DNA from 4 places in the Rhodomicrobium lacus genome. Region 3 is predicted to be linked to each of the others. Evidence: riboswitches for the same ligand, from Rfam matches in the RefSeq annotation. Region 3 holds a riboswitch; each other region holds the start of a gene.
The links. A riboswitch is a leader RNA that binds a small molecule or an ion and turns the genes downstream of it on or off. The one in region 3 is predicted to bind cobalamin.
Positions count from the first base shown of each region.

Region 1: it holds a riboswitch for cobalamin, as region 3 does, so the genes downstream of both, EK416_RS12170 (DUF1636 family protein) here and metE (5-methyltetrahydropteroyltriglutamate--homocysteine S-methyltransferase) in region 3, are expected to answer to the same signal.
Region 2: it holds a riboswitch for cobalamin, as region 3 does, so the genes downstream of both, EK416_RS15630 (FecCD family ABC transporter permease) here and metE (5-methyltetrahydropteroyltriglutamate--homocysteine S-methyltransferase) in region 3, are expected to answer to the same signal.
Region 4: it holds a riboswitch for cobalamin, as region 3 does, so the genes downstream of both, EK416_RS00895 (TonB-dependent receptor plug domain-containing protein) here and metE (5-methyltetrahydropteroyltriglutamate--homocysteine S-methyltransferase) in region 3, are expected to answer to the same signal.

Region 1 is NZ_RZNF01000012.1:606,770-610,893, forward strand. It holds gene cobN (cobaltochelatase subunit CobN) at 1-1,146, opposite strand, end outside; gene cobW (cobalamin biosynthesis protein CobW) at 1,150-2,181, opposite strand; gene EK416_RS12170 (DUF1636 family protein) at 2,181-2,588, opposite strand; cobalamin riboswitch at 2,715-2,906, opposite strand; gene EK416_RS12175 (cobyric acid synthase) at 3,001-4,124, shown strand, end outside.
Region 2 is NZ_RZNF01000012.1:1,362,091-1,366,214, reverse strand. It holds gene EK416_RS15640 (Fic family protein) at 1-777, shown strand, start outside; gene gluQRS (tRNA glutamyl-Q(34) synthetase GluQRS) at 799-1,671, shown strand; cobalamin riboswitch at 1,721-1,918, shown strand; gene EK416_RS15630 (FecCD family ABC transporter permease) at 2,073-3,056, shown strand; gene EK416_RS15625 (ABC transporter ATP-binding protein) at 3,053-3,832, shown strand; gene EK416_RS15620 (ABC transporter substrate-binding protein) at 3,829-4,124, shown strand, end outside.
Region 3 is NZ_RZNF01000012.1:1,667,218-1,671,341, reverse strand. It holds gene prpC (bifunctional 2-methylcitrate synthase/citrate synthase) at 1-479, shown strand, start outside; gene prpB (methylisocitrate lyase) at 489-1,397, shown strand; cobalamin riboswitch at 1,459-1,652, shown strand; gene metE (5-methyltetrahydropteroyltriglutamate--homocysteine S-methyltransferase) at 1,752-4,082, shown strand.
Region 4 is NZ_RZNF01000002.1:39,399-43,522, reverse strand. It holds gene EK416_RS00910 (hypothetical protein) at 1-591, shown strand, start outside; gene rph (ribonuclease PH) at 578-1,291, opposite strand; gene EK416_RS00900 (hypothetical protein) at 1,687-2,010, opposite strand; cobalamin riboswitch at 2,288-2,477, shown strand; gene EK416_RS00895 (TonB-dependent receptor plug domain-containing protein) at 2,582-4,124, shown strand, end outside.

The DNA.
Region 1 (4,124 bases), 1.1 Mb from region 3:
GGGATAGGAGGAGAGCACGAGCGCGAGCTTGCGCTCGGCGGGCGCGGTACGCCGCAGCCTTGCAAGCGCGCGCGCCTTTTCTGCGACCGCTTCGACGCGTTCGGCATCCGGCGCATGAACGACGCGGGCAAAGCCAAGCTCCGGGTCCGAAGCCTCCGGCTCCTTGAAGGAGATTGCGCCCGCGAAGATGCGCCCGTCGATTTCCGGCAGCACGACGTGGATCGCGAGGTCGGCGGGCGACAGGCCGCGATCCGACTTTGCCCAGGCCTCGCGCGAAGACCCCGCCAACGCGATCTGCAACACGGGTGCATCGTAAGCGTCGAACGCTCCGTTTTCCGCATCGCGCGCTGAAAACGCCGTCGCATTCACGATCACATCCGGCACGATCCGGCGGAGCGCGTCGGCGAGCCAGGCGCGCGTCCTCTCGTCTTTGAGGCTCGCGACGAAGACGGCGGCTGTGTCGAAGCCGCGCGCGGAAAGAGCATCGAGCAGCGCTTCGACGGGCGCGGTGTCGGCGGCGGCGAGTGCTGCGCGGTAAAAGACGATGAGCGCGCGCGGCGCATCGCCTTCGCGTGGCGGCGCGAGGGGGCAGATCGCGGGATCGCCCGCCAGGAAACCGTGGCGCGGAAGCGGGTGCGCATCATCCGTCGTTTCCGTATCGAACCCAGCCGCGCGCGCAAGTTCAGCGAGGGCGGCCTGTGCTGCCTGCGCGCCGCCCTGATCGCACAGCGCCTGCAGACGCCGCAGCATGGCGACCGGCACCGTCGATGCCTCGTCGAGACGCGGGTCGACGCGCCCGTCGCCCGAAACGAACGCCAGCGCGGTGCCCTTCGCTTCCGCCAGCGCGCGAAGCTGCTCGACACCGTAACGCCAATAGTCGATGCCGCCGAGCAAGCGGACGAGAACGGCCCGCGCGCCCGAGAGCGTCTTCTCGATGTAAAGATCGACCGAAAGCGGATGCCTCAGGCGCGCGAGGTTGGCGAGGCGCAGCGTCGGGAGATCCGCGCCCGCACGCCAGCCCGCCGCGAAGGCTGCAAGGTCGCTGTCCGCGAAGGAAAGCACCGCGAGGTCGGCGGGCGACTGGCCGAGATCCTCGGCGACCGCCGCCTCTTCGAGGCCGTGTCGTTCGCGGAAAAGAATGTGCACGCGTCAGGCCCCGAGCGCCGCCGCAACCGCCTGCCCGTCGAAGCCCTTTTCGCCTATGACGACGAGCCGCGAGACGCGCTCCTCACTCGGGCGCCATGGCCGGTCGAACTGCGCGCGAACGCGGGTTCCGACGCCTTGCACGAGAAGCCGCATCGGCTTGCCCGCGATGGCGATATATCCTTTTACGCGAAGGATGTTTTGCGCACGGGCCGCTGCCTCGACCTTCGCGACGATGTCGGCCTGCGATGTCTGCTCTGGCAGCGTGACCGCGACCGTTTCGAAATCGTCATGGTCGTGCGGCTCGCCATGATCGTGATGCGTCGGGCGCGCGTCGAGGTCGTCTTCCGCAGCCGCGCCAAGCCCCAGCACGACGCGCGGATCGACGCGTCCCTCGGTTGCCCCGATCACGGGGATGGGGCGTGGCGATTCCGCCAGCACCGTTTCGCGCGCCTGGGCAAGCCGCGCCTCGTCCACGAGATCGGCCTTGTTCAGGATCACGAGATCGGCGCAGGCCACCTGATCCTCGAACACTTCGCCGAGCGGGGTATCGTGGTCGATACTGGTATCGCCCGCGCGCTGTCTCGCCACAAGCTCGGGGTCGGGCGCGAAACGGCCATCCGCCACGGCCTCGGCATCCGCGACCGCGATCACGCCGTCGACGGTGATGCGCGTCTTCAGGTCGGGCCAGTCGAACGCCTTCAGCAGCGGCTTCGGCAGCGCGAGGCCGGATGTTTCTATGAGAATGTGTTCGGGCGGCTCCTTGCGGTTCAGGAGCGCCGTCATCGTCGGCACGAATTCGTCCGCGACGGTGCAGCAAAGGCAGCCGTTCGTCAGTTCGACGATGGCGTCTTCGGGGCATGCGGGATCGGCGCAGCCCTTCAGTATCTCGCCATCGATGCCGACATCGCCGAATTCATTGACGAGCACCGCGAGGCGGCGGCCGTTCGCGGTTTCGATCAGATGACGGACAAGGCTCGTCTTGCCCGCGCCCAGGAAGCCGGTGATGATGGTGACGGGGACTTTCGCGAGAGACATCAGAGGCTCCTTTCAGGAAGCGGCGGCACGCGCGCGATGAGCGCGCGGCGGAAGCAGGCGGGGCGCTCGTTCCACGGCACGAGGCCGTCTTCGGTTTCGGCGTTTGCTGCACAGCCGCGATAAATGCTCGGCGCGTCCTCGATCGTCAGTTCGCCGAACATGTATGTCCAGCGATCCGGCCCTGCGATGGCGACGGTGAGGCCGCGATTGCAGTTCGACAGGCATTGCGCCGGTTCTATATGAAAGCGCGTGTCAGCGCTGGCTTCGCGCTCGGCGGCGAGCGCTTCGTAGAGCGCGCGGCCTGCGGGAGGCGCGGCCTTGTCGGCGGGGTCGCGTCCACAAAGCACGCACACGAAGACGGTGGCGCGGGGCGCTGGCGGGGCTTCACAGGTCGAGGGCGGCTCCATGCTTCATTCCGGGGAGCGGACGGCGAGCCGTCCGGCGCGTGCGGCGGGCGGACCTGCACTCCCCCCGTCGGACCTTGCGCTCCGGGACACCCCGCCCGGAACGGCGCTTCAAGGGAACGCGGCAACGCGATCCGGCAGGCGACGGCAGGTCTCCTGGCTCGCGGGTCACGGCCCGTGCCGCCTTCCCGGAACAGGTTCCAGTGGCAATTGGCGCAGGCTCGCCGCTCACAGTTGCGGGGGCAGCTCCGGCTTCGCACGATGTGGTGCGCCCGGTATTCCCTTTTCGTCCCCGAAGGGACCGTCGGCTGTGTCGATTTGTGATACGCCCGTGACGCGAAGTCAATCGGCGGGCGCTTTATCCGGCGCCCGGGCGGTATAAAGATTTCGCGCCAAAGAAGGATCGACACCGGGCATGACACGTATTCGCGACGACGAGAGACGGCTGGGCGACAGGACGGCCCGGACACTGATGTTTCAGGGAACCGGCTCGGATGTCGGCAAGTCGCTGATCGTGGCGGGATTGTGCCGTCTGTTCGCGGATCGGGGGCTTTCCGTGCGTCCGTTCAAGCCACAGAACATGTCGACCAATGCGGGCGTTACGGCCGATGGCGGCGAGATCGGCCGCGCGCAGATGCTTCAGGCCCGCGCCGCGCGCGTGCCGCCCAGCATTCACATGAATCCGGTGCTCCTGAAACCGCAGAGCGAGACCGGCGCGCAGATCGTCGTGCAAGGGCATGTGTGGGGCAAGGCCGAGGCACGCGATTATCAGTCGCGGAAAGCGGCGCTGATGCCCACCGTGCTTGAAAGCTTCGCGCGGCTGAAAGGCGAATGCGACCTCGTGCTGGTGGAGGGCGCTGGCTCGCCGTCCGAGGTGAACCTTCGCGCGAACGACATCGCGAATATGGGTTTCGCGCGGGCGGCGGACGTGCCCGTGGTGCTCGTCGGCGACATCGACCGGGGCGGCGTGATCGCGAGCCTCGTCGGCACGAGCGCGGTGCTCGACGCCGAAGATGCCGCCATGATCCGTGGCTTCATCGTCAACAAGATGCGCGGCGATACGGGGCTTTTCGCGGACGGCATGCGCTTCATCGCGGAACGAACCGGCTGGGCGTCGCTCGGCCTCGTCCCGTGGTTTGCGGACGCGCATGCCTTGCCGCCTGAAGACGGCTTCAGCCGCGACTGGGTGCGCGAAGGCGCGAAGGCTGGCCAGCGCGTGAGGGTCGCGGTGCCGGTGCTTCCGCATATCGCAAATTTTGACGATCTCGATCCGCTGCGGCTTGAGCCGGACGTCGATCTCGTGGCGCTTGCCCATGGCGAACCGCTTCCCGCGGACGCGGATCTTGTCATCCTGCCCGGCTCGAAGGCAACCATCGCCGATCTTTCCGCGCTGCGCGCGCTCGGCTGGGAAGCGGACATCGTCGCCCATGTCCGGCGCGGCGGGCGCGTGCTCGGCCTTTGCGGCGGCTATCAGATGCTTGGACGCTGGGTGGCCGATCCGGCGGGCATCGAGGGACGGCCGGGCGGGGTGCCGGGGCT
Region 2 (4,124 bases), 310 kb from region 3:
CTCCGCCTGATCAGAGAAATTCACGGAAAGCTGATGAACAACTCGCGTGGCGGGCACAAAATGCCAGGTGAGTTTCGAACTTCACAAAATTGGATCGGCGGATCCAGACCGGGCAACGCGGCTTTCGTTCCCCCGCCTCCGGAACGCTTGATGGAAGTGCTCGGCGAATTCGAGAAATTTTTGCACGACGAGAAAGCTGCCCTTCCCGTGCTCGTAAAAGCCGCGATGGCGCATGTGCAATTTGAGACGATCCATCCCTTCCTCGACGGAAACGGGCGGCTTGGCCGCCTTCTCATTACTTTCATCTTGTGCGAGAAAGGAATTCTCAAGCAGCCATTGTTGTATCTTAGTTTGTATTTCAAAACCAATAGAGAAAAATATTATGGTCTTCTTCAATCTGTGAGGGAAACCGGAAATTTGGAAGATTGGGTCAGGTTCTTTCTTGTGGGCGTGGCCGAAACGGCAAATCAAGCTACAGACACGGCAAAAAATATTCTTGCTTTGTTTGCGAAAGATAAGGAGAGAATAGTCAACTCAGGCAGACACGCAGCAAGTGTGTTCACTGTGTATGACTTCATGAAGAGGTATCCCGTCACGAACACAACCCGAATAAAGGATGACTGCGATCTTGCGCTTCCAACCGTGTTGCGCGCCTTGAACGCTCTTGAAAGTCTTGGCATCACAAAAGAAGCCACAGGAAAGGGACGACATAAAATATTCGTTTATGATAGATACCTATCTATTCTCAATCAAGGCGCGGAACCTTTCGCTAATTAGTCGAGCGCGACGGGTTGCGGCATGACCCATATCGGCCGCTTCGCGCCCTCGCCCACGGGGCCCTTGCATTTCGGCTCGCTCGTCGCCGCCGTCGCGAGCTATTGCGATGCGCGCGCTGCGGGCGGACGCTGGCTCGTGCGGATGGAAGACATCGACCCGCCGCGCGAGATGCCGGGGGCGGCGGCGCGCATCCTCGCGCAACTTGGGGCTTACGGTTTCGAGTGGGACGGCGACGTGTTGTTTCAGAGCGGGAGGCTCGATGCCTACGCGCACGCGCTCGAAACGCTCAGGCGCGCGGGAAACGTCTTCTGGTGCCGCTGCTCACGGGCCGATCTCGCCCGGATCGGCGGCGCGGTCTATCCCGGCACATGCCACGCCTTCACGGCGCCGCGCGACGATGCCGCCGTGCGCCTCCGCGTTCCCGCTGGCGTCGTGGACTTCGCCGATCGCGTGTTCGGTCCGCAGCGCGAGGACGTCGCTGCGACCGTGGGCGATTTCGTGGTGCTGCGCCGCGACGGGCTGTTCGCCTATCAACTCGCCGTGGTGGTCGACGATGCCTTTCAGGCTGTGACCGATGTCGTGCGCGGCGCCGATCTCCTCGACAACACCGCGCGGCAGATCGTGCTGCAACGGCTGCTCGGCCTGCCCGAGCCGCGATACATGCATCTGCCGCTCGCGCTCAACGCCGATGGCAGCAAGCTTTCCAAGCAGACGCACGCGAAGGAACTGCCGACCCCCGCCGATAGCCGCCTACTGTGGCGGGCACTCGCCTTTCTCGGGCAGGACGTGCCGCCGGAGATGCCGCCTGCGCCCTGCGCGGAAATTCTCCGCCACGGGGTCGGGCATTGGAGCCCCGCCGCCGTGCCACGCACAAGCCATATGCGGCTCGCCTGATCGCACGCGACGGGAAGCCCGTCGCATTGCCGTCGCTTTGGCTTTATGATAGGCCGCATCGAGCGCCGGTGCCCGCGCAAGCGGGTGAAACGGGAACGCGGTGAGGGACGCTCGATCCCGATTCCGCGGCTTCCCCCGCAACTGTAAGCGGCGAGCCGTCATCGAAGCCACTGAACGCGTGCGTTCGGGAAGGCGATGGCGGCCACGACCCGCGAGCCAGGAGACCGGCCGGCGCTGTAACTGTTGTCTCGACGCGTGCAAGCGGCCTCCGTCGCATGAAACGCTCTGGACACGCAACGTGCGACGGCGGGTCGGCGGAGGATGTCATTTTACAGGTTCCCCATACGGATTCGGCCGTAAAAGCGGCCGTGCTCGCGCCGCGCCGCAAGTGGCCGGTGACGATGCTGGCGCTCTTCGCGGTGGCGGCGCTGCTGGCCGTGCTTTCGCTCGGCGCGGGGCCGGTCGCGCTTTCGCCCGATACGGTTACGGCGGCGCTGTTCGGCGCAGGGACCGAGCCGCAACGTATCATCGTGCAGGAAATCCGCCTGCCGCGCGCGGTGCTGGCGCTCGCCATCGGCGCGATCCTCGGGCTTTCCGGCGCGGCGCTGCAAGGGCTGTTGCGCAACCCGCTGGCCTCGCCCGCGCTGTTCGGCGCGCCGCAGGCTGCGGCGTTCGGCGCGGTCGTCGTGATCGCAACGGGACTCGCCGATGCGCTGTCTTTCGCCCTGCCGGTGGCGGCGATCGCGGCGGCGTTCGCGTCGGTTTTCGTGCTGCTCGCAGTGGCGGGCCGCAACGCAAACCTTCTGATCCTCATCCTCGCTGGCCTCGCGCTTTCGGCTCTCGCGGGCGCGGGAACCGCGCTCGCGGTGAACCTCGCCCCGAATCCTTACGCCGCGCTCGAAATCACCTTCTGGCTGCTTGGCTCGCTCGAAGACCGGAGTTTCCAGCATGTGGCGCTGGCGCTTCCCTTCATCCTTGGGGGCGCGGCGATCCTGCTCGCCAACAGGAACGCGCTTCGGACGCTGAGCCTCGGCGAAGAGGCGGCGCAAAGCCTCGGCGTGGATGTGGCGCGGCTCCGGCTCGCGGTGATCGCGGGCGTGGCGCTCGGTGTCGGCGGCGCGGTGGCGGTTTCGGGAACCATCGGCTTTATCGGCCTGGTCGCGCCGCATCTCGCGCGCCCGCTCGTCGGCCACGACCCCGCGCGGCTGCTGCTGCCGAGCGCGGCCATCGGCGCGGCGTTGCTTCTTGCCGCCGACATCGCCGTGCGCCTCATTCCGTCGACGACCGACATAAAAGTCGGCGTGCTGACGGCGATCATCGGCGTTCCTTTCTTTCTTTATCTGATCGTGCGCGACCGCCGCGCACTGACGGGCGGCCTCTCATGAGCGCGGCTTATCTCTCGGCGCGCGGTCTCGGTGTCCGGCTCGGCGCGCGCGACCTCATCGCGGATGTGTCGTTCGACCTGCCGCGCGGCTGCCTCGCCGCCGTGATCGGCCCGAACGGCGCGGGCAAGACGACGCTGCTCCGCGCGCTCGCGGGGCTCGTGCCGTCGCGCGGGGAAATCCGGGCGGGCGGCGGCGACGCGGCGGCGCTGCCGATCCGCGAGCGCGCCCTTCGCTTCGCGTATCTGCCGCAAGGCCACGCGGTGCATTGGCCGCTGCCGGTGCGCGATGTGGTGGCGCTCGGCCGCTATCCGCATGGCGCGACCGATCCCGCGAATCTCCCGGCCCGCGACGCCGAAGCCGTCGCGCGTGCCATCGCCGCCGCCGATCTGGGCGCGCTCGCCGACCGCCCCGTCACCGAGTTGTCCGGCGGCGAGAAGGCCCGCGTGGCGCTCGCCCGTATGCTGGCGGTCGAAGCGCCGGTCGTGCTGGCGGACGAGCCCATCGCGTCCCTCGACCCGCGCTATCAGCTCGACGTGATGGCGCTGCTTCGGGACACGGCGCTCGGCGGTGCGCTCGTGCTGGTGGTGACGCACGATCTCGGCCTTGCCGCGCGGTTTGCGGACCGCGTGCTGGTCATGAAAGACGGACGGCTGATCGAATCCGGGGCGCCCGCCGTCGCGTTGTCGCCCGAGATGCTGGCGCACGCGTTCCATATCGGTGCCTTCCGGGCGGAGCATGACGGCGCGCCCGTGCTCGTTCCGTGGGTCGCGCCGTGATCCGCTTCGCCGCCGCCTGCATGATGCTGTTTGCCTCGCTCGCCGTCGCTGTCGCCGCCGCCGATTCGCCGCGCCGCATCGTGTCCATCAATCTCTGTACCGACCAGCTTCTTCTCACGCTCGCGGACAGCGATCAGATCGCCGGACTTAGCCCCTATTCGCGCGACGCCTCGCAAAGCTGGCTGGCGATGGAAGCGCGCGCTTTCCCGAAATTGTCCGGCACGGCGGAGGATGCCCTTATCGCAGAACCGGACCTCGTGCTCGCCGGGCGCTTCACGCGGCTTGCCACGCG
Region 3 (4,124 bases):
CCTTCGAGATCCAGAAGCGTTACAATTCAGCCGATGAGGCGGAAGCCGATATCCGCCGCCGCGTCGAGGCTAAAGAGGTCGTTATCGGCTTCGGCCATCCCGTCTATACGGTCGCCGACCCCCGCAACAAGGTCATCAAGGAAGTCGCCCGCCGCCTGTCGCACGAGGTCGGCGCGACGAAGATGTTCGAGATCGCCGCGCGCATCGAAAGCGTGATGGCGGAGACGAAGAAGATGTTCCCGAACCTCGACTGGTTCAGCGCCGTGTCCTATCACCAGATGGGCGTTCCGACCGCGATGTTCACGCCGCTGTTCGTCATCTCGCGCACGAGCGGCTGGGCGGCGCATATCATCGAGCAGCGGCAGGACAACAAGATTATCCGCCCGTCCGCGAATTATGTCGGCCCGGAAAACGTAGCGTTCGTGCCGCTGGAAGATCGCGGGCGCACGCCTGCGCCGTCTCCCGCGCGTGCGGCGTAGGGAGCGGACATGCCTTATCTCAACGGTTTCGACCTGCCCGACCAGACGGCGGGCTTCCGCTTCCGCGAGCTTCTGGAGCGTCGGGGCATCCTGAAACTCCCCGGCGCGCATAACGGCATGGCGGCGCTGCAAGCGAAGGCTGCGGGCTTCGATGCGCTCTATCTCTCGGGCGCGGCGATGACCGCGTCCATGGGGCTGCCCGATCTCGGCATCATCACGGTGGATGAGGTCGCGTTCTTCATCCGCCAGATCGCGCGGGCGAGCGGCCTGCCGCTGCTCGTCGATGGCGACACGGGCTATGGCGAGGCGCTGAACGTCATGCATATGGTTCGCACCTTCGAGGATGCGGGCGCGGGCGCTGTGCATATCGAGGATCAGCTTCTGCCGAAGAAATGTGGGCACCTGAACGACAAGAAGCTGGCGGACGCCCGCGACATGGCCGCGAAGGTGGCCGCCGCCGCAAAGGCGCGCCGCCATCTCGTCATCGTGGCGCGCACCGATGCCGCCGCGAGCGAGGGGATCGACGCGGCCGTGGCGCGTGCCCGGCTTTACGTCGAGGCGGGCGCGGACGCGATCTTCCCCGAGGCGCTGACGAGCGCGGCCATGTTCCAGGAATTCGCGCGGCGTCTGCCCGGCGTGCCGCTGCTCGCGAACATGACCGAGTTCGGCCGCACGCCGCACTTCACGGCAGCACAGTTCGAGGCGTGGGGTTACGCGATGGTCATCTGGCCCGTCTCGTCGCTTCGGGTCGCGAACAAGGCGCAGGCGAAGCTTTACGCCACGCTCGCGCGCGACGGCAGCACGGAGGCGATGCTCCCCGAAATGCAGACTCGCGCCGAGCTTTACGACACCATCGGCCTCGCCCGCTACGAGGCGCTCGACGCCTCCATCGTGCGGACGGTGCTGCCGCAAACATAGATCGACATCGGCATATAAAGATGTCGTTATATCGAGATTGACGACGGTGCCGATCTCGATCACACTCATTTTCCGTCGCGGTCTGCGAGCGCATAGCCCGTGGCCAAGAGGGAAGCCGGTGCAAGTCCGGCGCTGCCCCCGCAACTGTAAGCGGCGAGTTTCGGCCCACCCATGTCACTGAGGCAATCGCTTCGGGAAGACGGGCCGAAGCGACGACCCGCAAGCCAGGAGACCTGCCGCGACGAAATCGAAGTCCTCGGGCGGGGTGTCCCGGTGGAGCGGTTGCGGCCCGCCGACTGGCGGCGTTCGCGCGCGTCCCATCACAGCCTTGCCCCAACGCAATGGGGTTAGAACGTGTCTTCCAGCATAAAAATCGCAACGCTCGGCACGCCGCGCATCGGACCGCGCCGTGAGCTTAAAACCGCGCTCGAAGCCTACTGGGCGCACAGGATCGGGGAGAAGGAACTTCGCGAGACAGCGGCCCGGCTTCGCGCCGACAATTGGGCGCGACAGAAGGCAGCGGGCGTGACGGTCATTCCGTCGAACGACTTCTCCTTCTACGATCAGGTGCTCGACACGAGCGTGATGGTCGGGGCCATTCCTGAAATCTACGGATGGAAAACCGGCGGCGTCACCCTCGGCACCTATTTCGCCATGGCGCGGGGATCGCAGGGAGCGGACGGCGAAGGCGCCTGCGGTTGCCCGCACGCGAACCACGGCGCGCCCGCGCAGGAGATGACGAAGTGGTTCGACACGAATTACCATTACATGGTGCCGGAGTTCACAGCGGGGCAACGCTTCACGCTGGCCTCGCTGAAGGCCGTTGACGAATATCGCGAGGCGCAGCATCTCGGCTATGAAACGCGGCCCGTTCTGCTTGGGCCGGTGACGTTTCTCAAGCTTGGCAAAAGCAAGGATCCCGCGCTCGACCCGCTCACGCTGCTCGACGCCCTGCTCCCCGTCTATCTCGACGTGCTCCGCCGCCTCGCCGCCAACGGCGCGGAATGGGTGCAGATCGATGAGCCGTGCCTCGTGCTCGATCTCGACGCCGCCGAGCGCGACGCGCTGAAGACGACCTATCGCCGCTTTGCCGATGCGCTGCCGAGCCTCAAGATCATGCTGGCCACCTATTTCGGCGCGCTCGGCGATAATCTCGATACCGCGCTTTCGCTCCCCGTGGCGGGGCTGCATCTCGATCTGTCACGCGCTCCGCAGCAACTCGACGATGTGCTGGCGAAAGCGCCGCGCGGCCTCGTGTTGTCGCTCGGCGTGATCGACGGCCGCAACGTCTGGCGCGCGGACCTGGCCGCGATCCTCGACCGGCTGGAACCCGTGGTCGCGAAGCGCGGCACCGATCACATACAGCTTGCGCCGTCCTGCTCGCTCCTGCATGCACCGGTCGATCTGGAGCTTGAACGCGATCTCGACGCCGACGTGAAAAGCTGGCTTGCCTTCGGCGTGCAGAAGATGGGAGAGCTTTCCGCGCTCGGCCGCGCGCTCTCGGAAGGCCGTGCGGCAGTCGCGCCCGCGCTCGAAACCGCGTCCGCAGCGCTTGCCGCGCGGCGCGCATCGCCCAAGGTGCATGACGCAGCCGTAAGGCAGCGGCTCGCAGCCGTGACGCCGCAGATGGCGCTCCGTCGCGCGCCCTATGCCGAGCGTGCCGCCGTTCAACGCCGCCGCTTCGGCCTCCCGCTGTTCCCGACGACAACCATCGGCTCCTTCCCGCAGACGGCAGATGTCCGCAAGGCACGAGCCGCCCACGCCAAGGGCGCTCTGACTGAAGCCGAATACGACTCGTTCCTTCGCGAGGAAACCGCGCGCACGATCCGCTGGCAGGAAGAGGTGGGCCTCGACGTGCTCGTGCATGGCGAGTTCGAGCGCAACGACATGGTGCAGTATTTCGGCGAGAAGCTCTCCGGCTTCGCGTTCACGAAGAACGGCTGGGTGCAGTCCTACGGCTCGCGCTGCGTGCGCCCGCCGATCCTCTATGGCGATGTATCGCGCCCCGAGCCGATGACGGTCGGCTGGTGGCACTTCGCGCAGTCGCAGACCGACCGCCCGATGAAGGGGATGCTCACCGGGCCGGTCACGATCCTCAACTGGTCCTTCGTGCGCGACGATGTGGCGAGAAGCGTCGCCTGCCGGCAGATCGCACTCGCGATCCGCGACGAGGTGGCCGACCTCGAAAAGGCAGGCGCGCCGATGATCCAGATCGACGAGGCAGCGCTTCGCGAGGGGTTGCCGCTGCGCCGCGCGGACTGGAAGACCTATCTCGACTGGGCGATCAATGCGTTCCGTCTCGCGTCTTCGGGCGTCGCCAACGAAACGCAGATCCACACGCATATGTGCTACTCCGAGTTCAACGACATCATCGACGCCATCGCGGCCATGGATGCGGACGTGATCTCCATCGAGACCTCGCGCTCGAAAATGGAACTGCTGGATGCATTCAGAAGCTTCAAATATCCGAACGAGATCGGGCCCGGCGTTTACGATATCCATTCGCCGCGCGTGCCAAGCGTGCTTGAAATGACGGCGCTCCTCAAGCTCGCACGCGAGCGGCTGTCCGACCGCCAGCTCTGGGTCAACCCGGACTGCGGCCTGAAAACGCGCCGCTGGGAGGAAGTGCGCCCGGCGCTCGAAAACATGGTCGCCGCCGCCAAGGCGCTTCGGTCCGCTTCCTAAATCTCGGCATAAACGATGGCTCCGTCTCTGATGGAGCCATCG
Region 4 (4,124 bases), on a different contig from region 3:
ATCGTTTTCCCCATTGAGAGAATCGAGCGGCATCGTTACGCTCAAGCTAAAAATTATGCCGATGATCGGCACAAAAATCCTGAAGTCGCACAAAGTATTATAGAGACCTTAGCGGGAAATAAATTTGAAGACGCCCCATTTTTTGCAAAGGATTGTTGGAGTTTTGTACGCTCGCCGATTTTCAATATCTCTGATAGGCTTCCGGACGACACCGCAAATTCACTCGCAGCGGATGATGCCTTTCTTGCAGCAAAGAAGATGCCGACATCTCAATGGTGTAGCATCTTAAGGAATGCGATGGCGCATGGCGGTATCGGATATCTTGATAATTCTGGGAGAACTAGCGAAGATCAACCGGTTACGATGCTGGTGTTTGCAAGCGGCAAATACACAGGCAAAGGTAAATATAGAACACTGACCGAAATCAATCTTTTAAGAATTAGCACAGAGAATTATCGCATTTTCCTGCGTTCGTGGGTGACTTGGCTAAAAAAAGAAAATTTTATATTCAATAAGCCGTTCGATCTCCCGCAAGCTGGATGGTTGGGCGGCGATTTTGCCGCCCTTGATACAGAAATTATAGAACCGTAAGCTTCTGCAGATTCACGAGTTCGGCGATCCCCTTCTTCGCGAGCGCGGTCAGCTCGGCCATGCGTTCCTCGGAGAACGCGCCCTTCTCCGCCGTCGCCTGAATTTCGACGATCTGACCCTTGCCGGTGAAGACGAAATTCGCATCCGCCTCGGCATCCGAATCCTCGGGATAATCGAGATCGAGAACCGCTTCCCCCTTGTAGATGCCGCAGGAGACCGCCGCGACGTTGTCCTTCATGGGCTCGCCGCGCAGCATGTCGCGTGCGCGCATCCACTGGAAGCAATCGTGCAGCGCGACCCAGGCGCCGGTGATCGACGCGGTGCGCGTGCCGCCATCCGCCTGCAAGACGTCGCAATCGACCATGATCTGGCGTTCGCCGAGCGCCTGAAGATCGACCACGGCGCGGAGCGACCGCCCGATCAGACGCTGGATTTCCTGGCTGCGTCCGGACTGATGGCCGGTCGTCGCCTCGCGGCGCGTGCGGTCGGAGGTTGCGCGCGGCAGCATGCCGTATTCGGCCGTGATCCAGCCCCGTCCCTGCCCTTTCAGCCACGGCGGCACGCGGTCTTCGAGGCTCGCCGTGCAAAGCACATGCGTGTTGCCGAACTTGATAAGGCACGATCCTTCCGCGTGATGCGAAAAGGCGCGCTGGAAACTCACGGGGCGAAGGTCGCCGGCCTGCCGTTTCGAGGGGCGCATGCAATTTCTTTCTTTTCGGGCGCGCTGCTTGCGCGAGGCCCTTTTATAAGTCTCACCTTACCGCAGCCGGGCGGTTTAACCCGGCTCGATTGTGAAGTTGGGCATCCTTATTCGAACGCCGTAGCGGACAGTAGGCCAGCGTTTTTCGGGTATCAACGGCTTTCGGCCGCCCCCGCGTCGCTTTGATCCTTCGCCAAATGCCGCAGACGCACGCGAGCGAAGTCGCTTACATTGCGTTCGCTTCGGTAAGCGCGGGCCTCAGACCGTTCAAGCTGCCTCTCCGATCTTCAAATTTTGCGCCGTCGCCGCCAGTCGTGGGCACCTGCGAAACGCGTCTTTTGCTTCCGAGTTTTCGGTCCACGAGCGAGGCGCGGCGCCGCCGCACAAAGCCGCGTCTAGCCGAACCACCACCACCAGTTCACGACGAGCACGAAGGTAACAAGGATCAGCGCGAGGATGATCAGCGTCTGGATATGAGCGGCGACCCAGTTGCGCCATGTCTCCGGCGCTTCGCCCGCCTCCTGCCCCATCGAGCCGAGGATCAGAAGCCCGAGAACCCCAAGAATGTAAATTCCCGCCGGATATTGTTTGCATTGCCCGCAGGACCAGCTGTCGAGCCACATCAGCCCGATAAGCGTGCCCGCGACCAGAAATGTGATGAAAGCCAGTACGCCGAGGCTGATGATAATTACAAAACGCGTGATATCAGCACACGTCATGCCTCCCACTCCCTTTGACGCAACAGTACTTTCGGTTTCAGCGCCTGCCATGCCAGCGCCTCCCTCCACGCAACGAGACGATTTTCGTAAAACTAGCAGGGCAGCGTTAATCATGCGTTTCATGCGGCGCCCCCCAAGCGGCAGCGGGCGCCGTTGGAGCTACGGCTATTTGCGCCAACTGTTGCATGCTTGAACAGCTTGTGGCCGACGCGCCACAGCTTGCGCGTAACATGCCGAATTGCGGCATTTGCGTGATTGCGGCGCAAGCTTCATGCAAGCTATGCCTTAAGCCGATGGTCCTCCGATGAGGATAATAGGGAACGCGGTGAGGGACGACGTCCGTAATCCGCGGCTGCCCCCGCAACTGTAAGCGGCGAGCGATGCGCCAAAGGCCACTGGGAAACCGGGAAGGCGGCGTTGAGTTTTGACCCGTGAGCCAGGAGACCTGCCATCAGCCGTGGTCACGCGCGAACACGTCGGGCGGGGTGTCCTGATGGGGGCTTGGAATCCGCTCAACGCGGCGTTCCTGACTTTGGTTCGTGGTGACGTGTCACGTTCCACGAGGCCCAATATGCCCGCTCTATACCCGCGCGCCCGCTCCTGTGTCGCTTTCGTCAGCCTTGTCGCGTTTGCCGCGAATGCGCAGGCGCAAACCGCCGCCCGTTCCGATACCCTGCCGCCCGTCGTCGTGAAGAAGGACGGGGCCGAAAAGCAGAAGAAGAAAGCCGCCGCTCCGAAGAAAAAGAAGGAGGCTCCAGCCGTTGCGCAGGGTGCCGCCGAACCCGCGCCGGATGCCATTCCCGGCGAGCCGTCGAAGGACGTGATCTATTCCGCGAACCGCGTCGCAACCGACATCTCCAGGGTCGGCTCCGCGGTGACGGTCATTACGCGCGACGAGATCGAGGCGCAGTCCCGCACCTACGTGCAGGATTACCTCGCGCAGGTGCCGGGCGTTTCCGTGGCGCAGACGGGCTTGGGCGGCACCAGCACCTATTCGATCTGGGGCGCCTACGGCCGCAATGTGAAGGTGCTCGTCGATGGAATCGACGTATCGGATCCGACCGGCACACAGGTTTCCACGGCTCTTGAGCACGTCCTCGCGGGGGACGTCGCACGCATCGAAGTGCTGAAGGGATCGCAGAGCCTGCTCTATGGCGGCCAGGCGGTCGGCGGCGTCATTGCAATCGATACGGCACGCCCCGTACTTGGAGCATCGCTCTCGGGCTCAGGCGAAACAGGCGCTTATAATACACAGCGCGGAACCGCGAGCGCGGCTTACGGCACCGAAAACGGCTACGCCCGCTTCACGGTCCAGAGCGTGCGCAGCGACGGCTTTTCGGCCGCCGCGCTTGGCAGCGAAGACGACAGCTATCGAAACCTGACCTTCAGCGGGTCCGGCGAATATAAGGTGTCGAACGAGGTGAAGGTATTCTTTGCCGCGCGTTCTGTTGATGCAAACCTCAAATACGACAGTTCCTATGACGGATATGGTCTGGCGAAGGATGGATGGCCCGGGACACAGGCTCTCACGAGTCAGCAATCCGGCCGTCTGGGGACCGAGGTGACGCTCTTCGATGGCGCTTTGGTCAATACCGTTTCGCTTCAGGGAATGCGGCTTGATCGAGATACGAGATATTGGAGCGCCGCATACGATAACAACTGGAACGCCATTCCCGGCATGGGCTCCATCGTTGCCGACTCCTATGACGGGGACCGCTGGAAGGTCGATTATCTGGGTACTGCGAAGGTGACGAGCTGGGCCACAGCAGCCGTTGGGGCCGATTATCAGGAAGAAACCGCAAAAACCGCTTCCACCGTTCAGCATGAAGCTGATCTTGCCGGCGTGTTCGGCCAGCTTTCAGTCGAGCCGCTGAAAGGACTTACGCTGACTGGCGGCGGTCGTAACGACCATCACAGCACCTTCGGCGACTTCGACACCTACCGCTTCACCGGCGCATATTTTTATGAGCCGACGCAAACCAAGTTCCGCGCAAGCACCGGAACCGGCTTCCGCGCCCCGAGCCTTTACGAGCTCTACGCGCCGTCCGGTCTCGGGAATACGGCGCTCAAGCCCGAACAAAGCGAGAGCTGGGACGTTGGTTTCGATCAGTGGT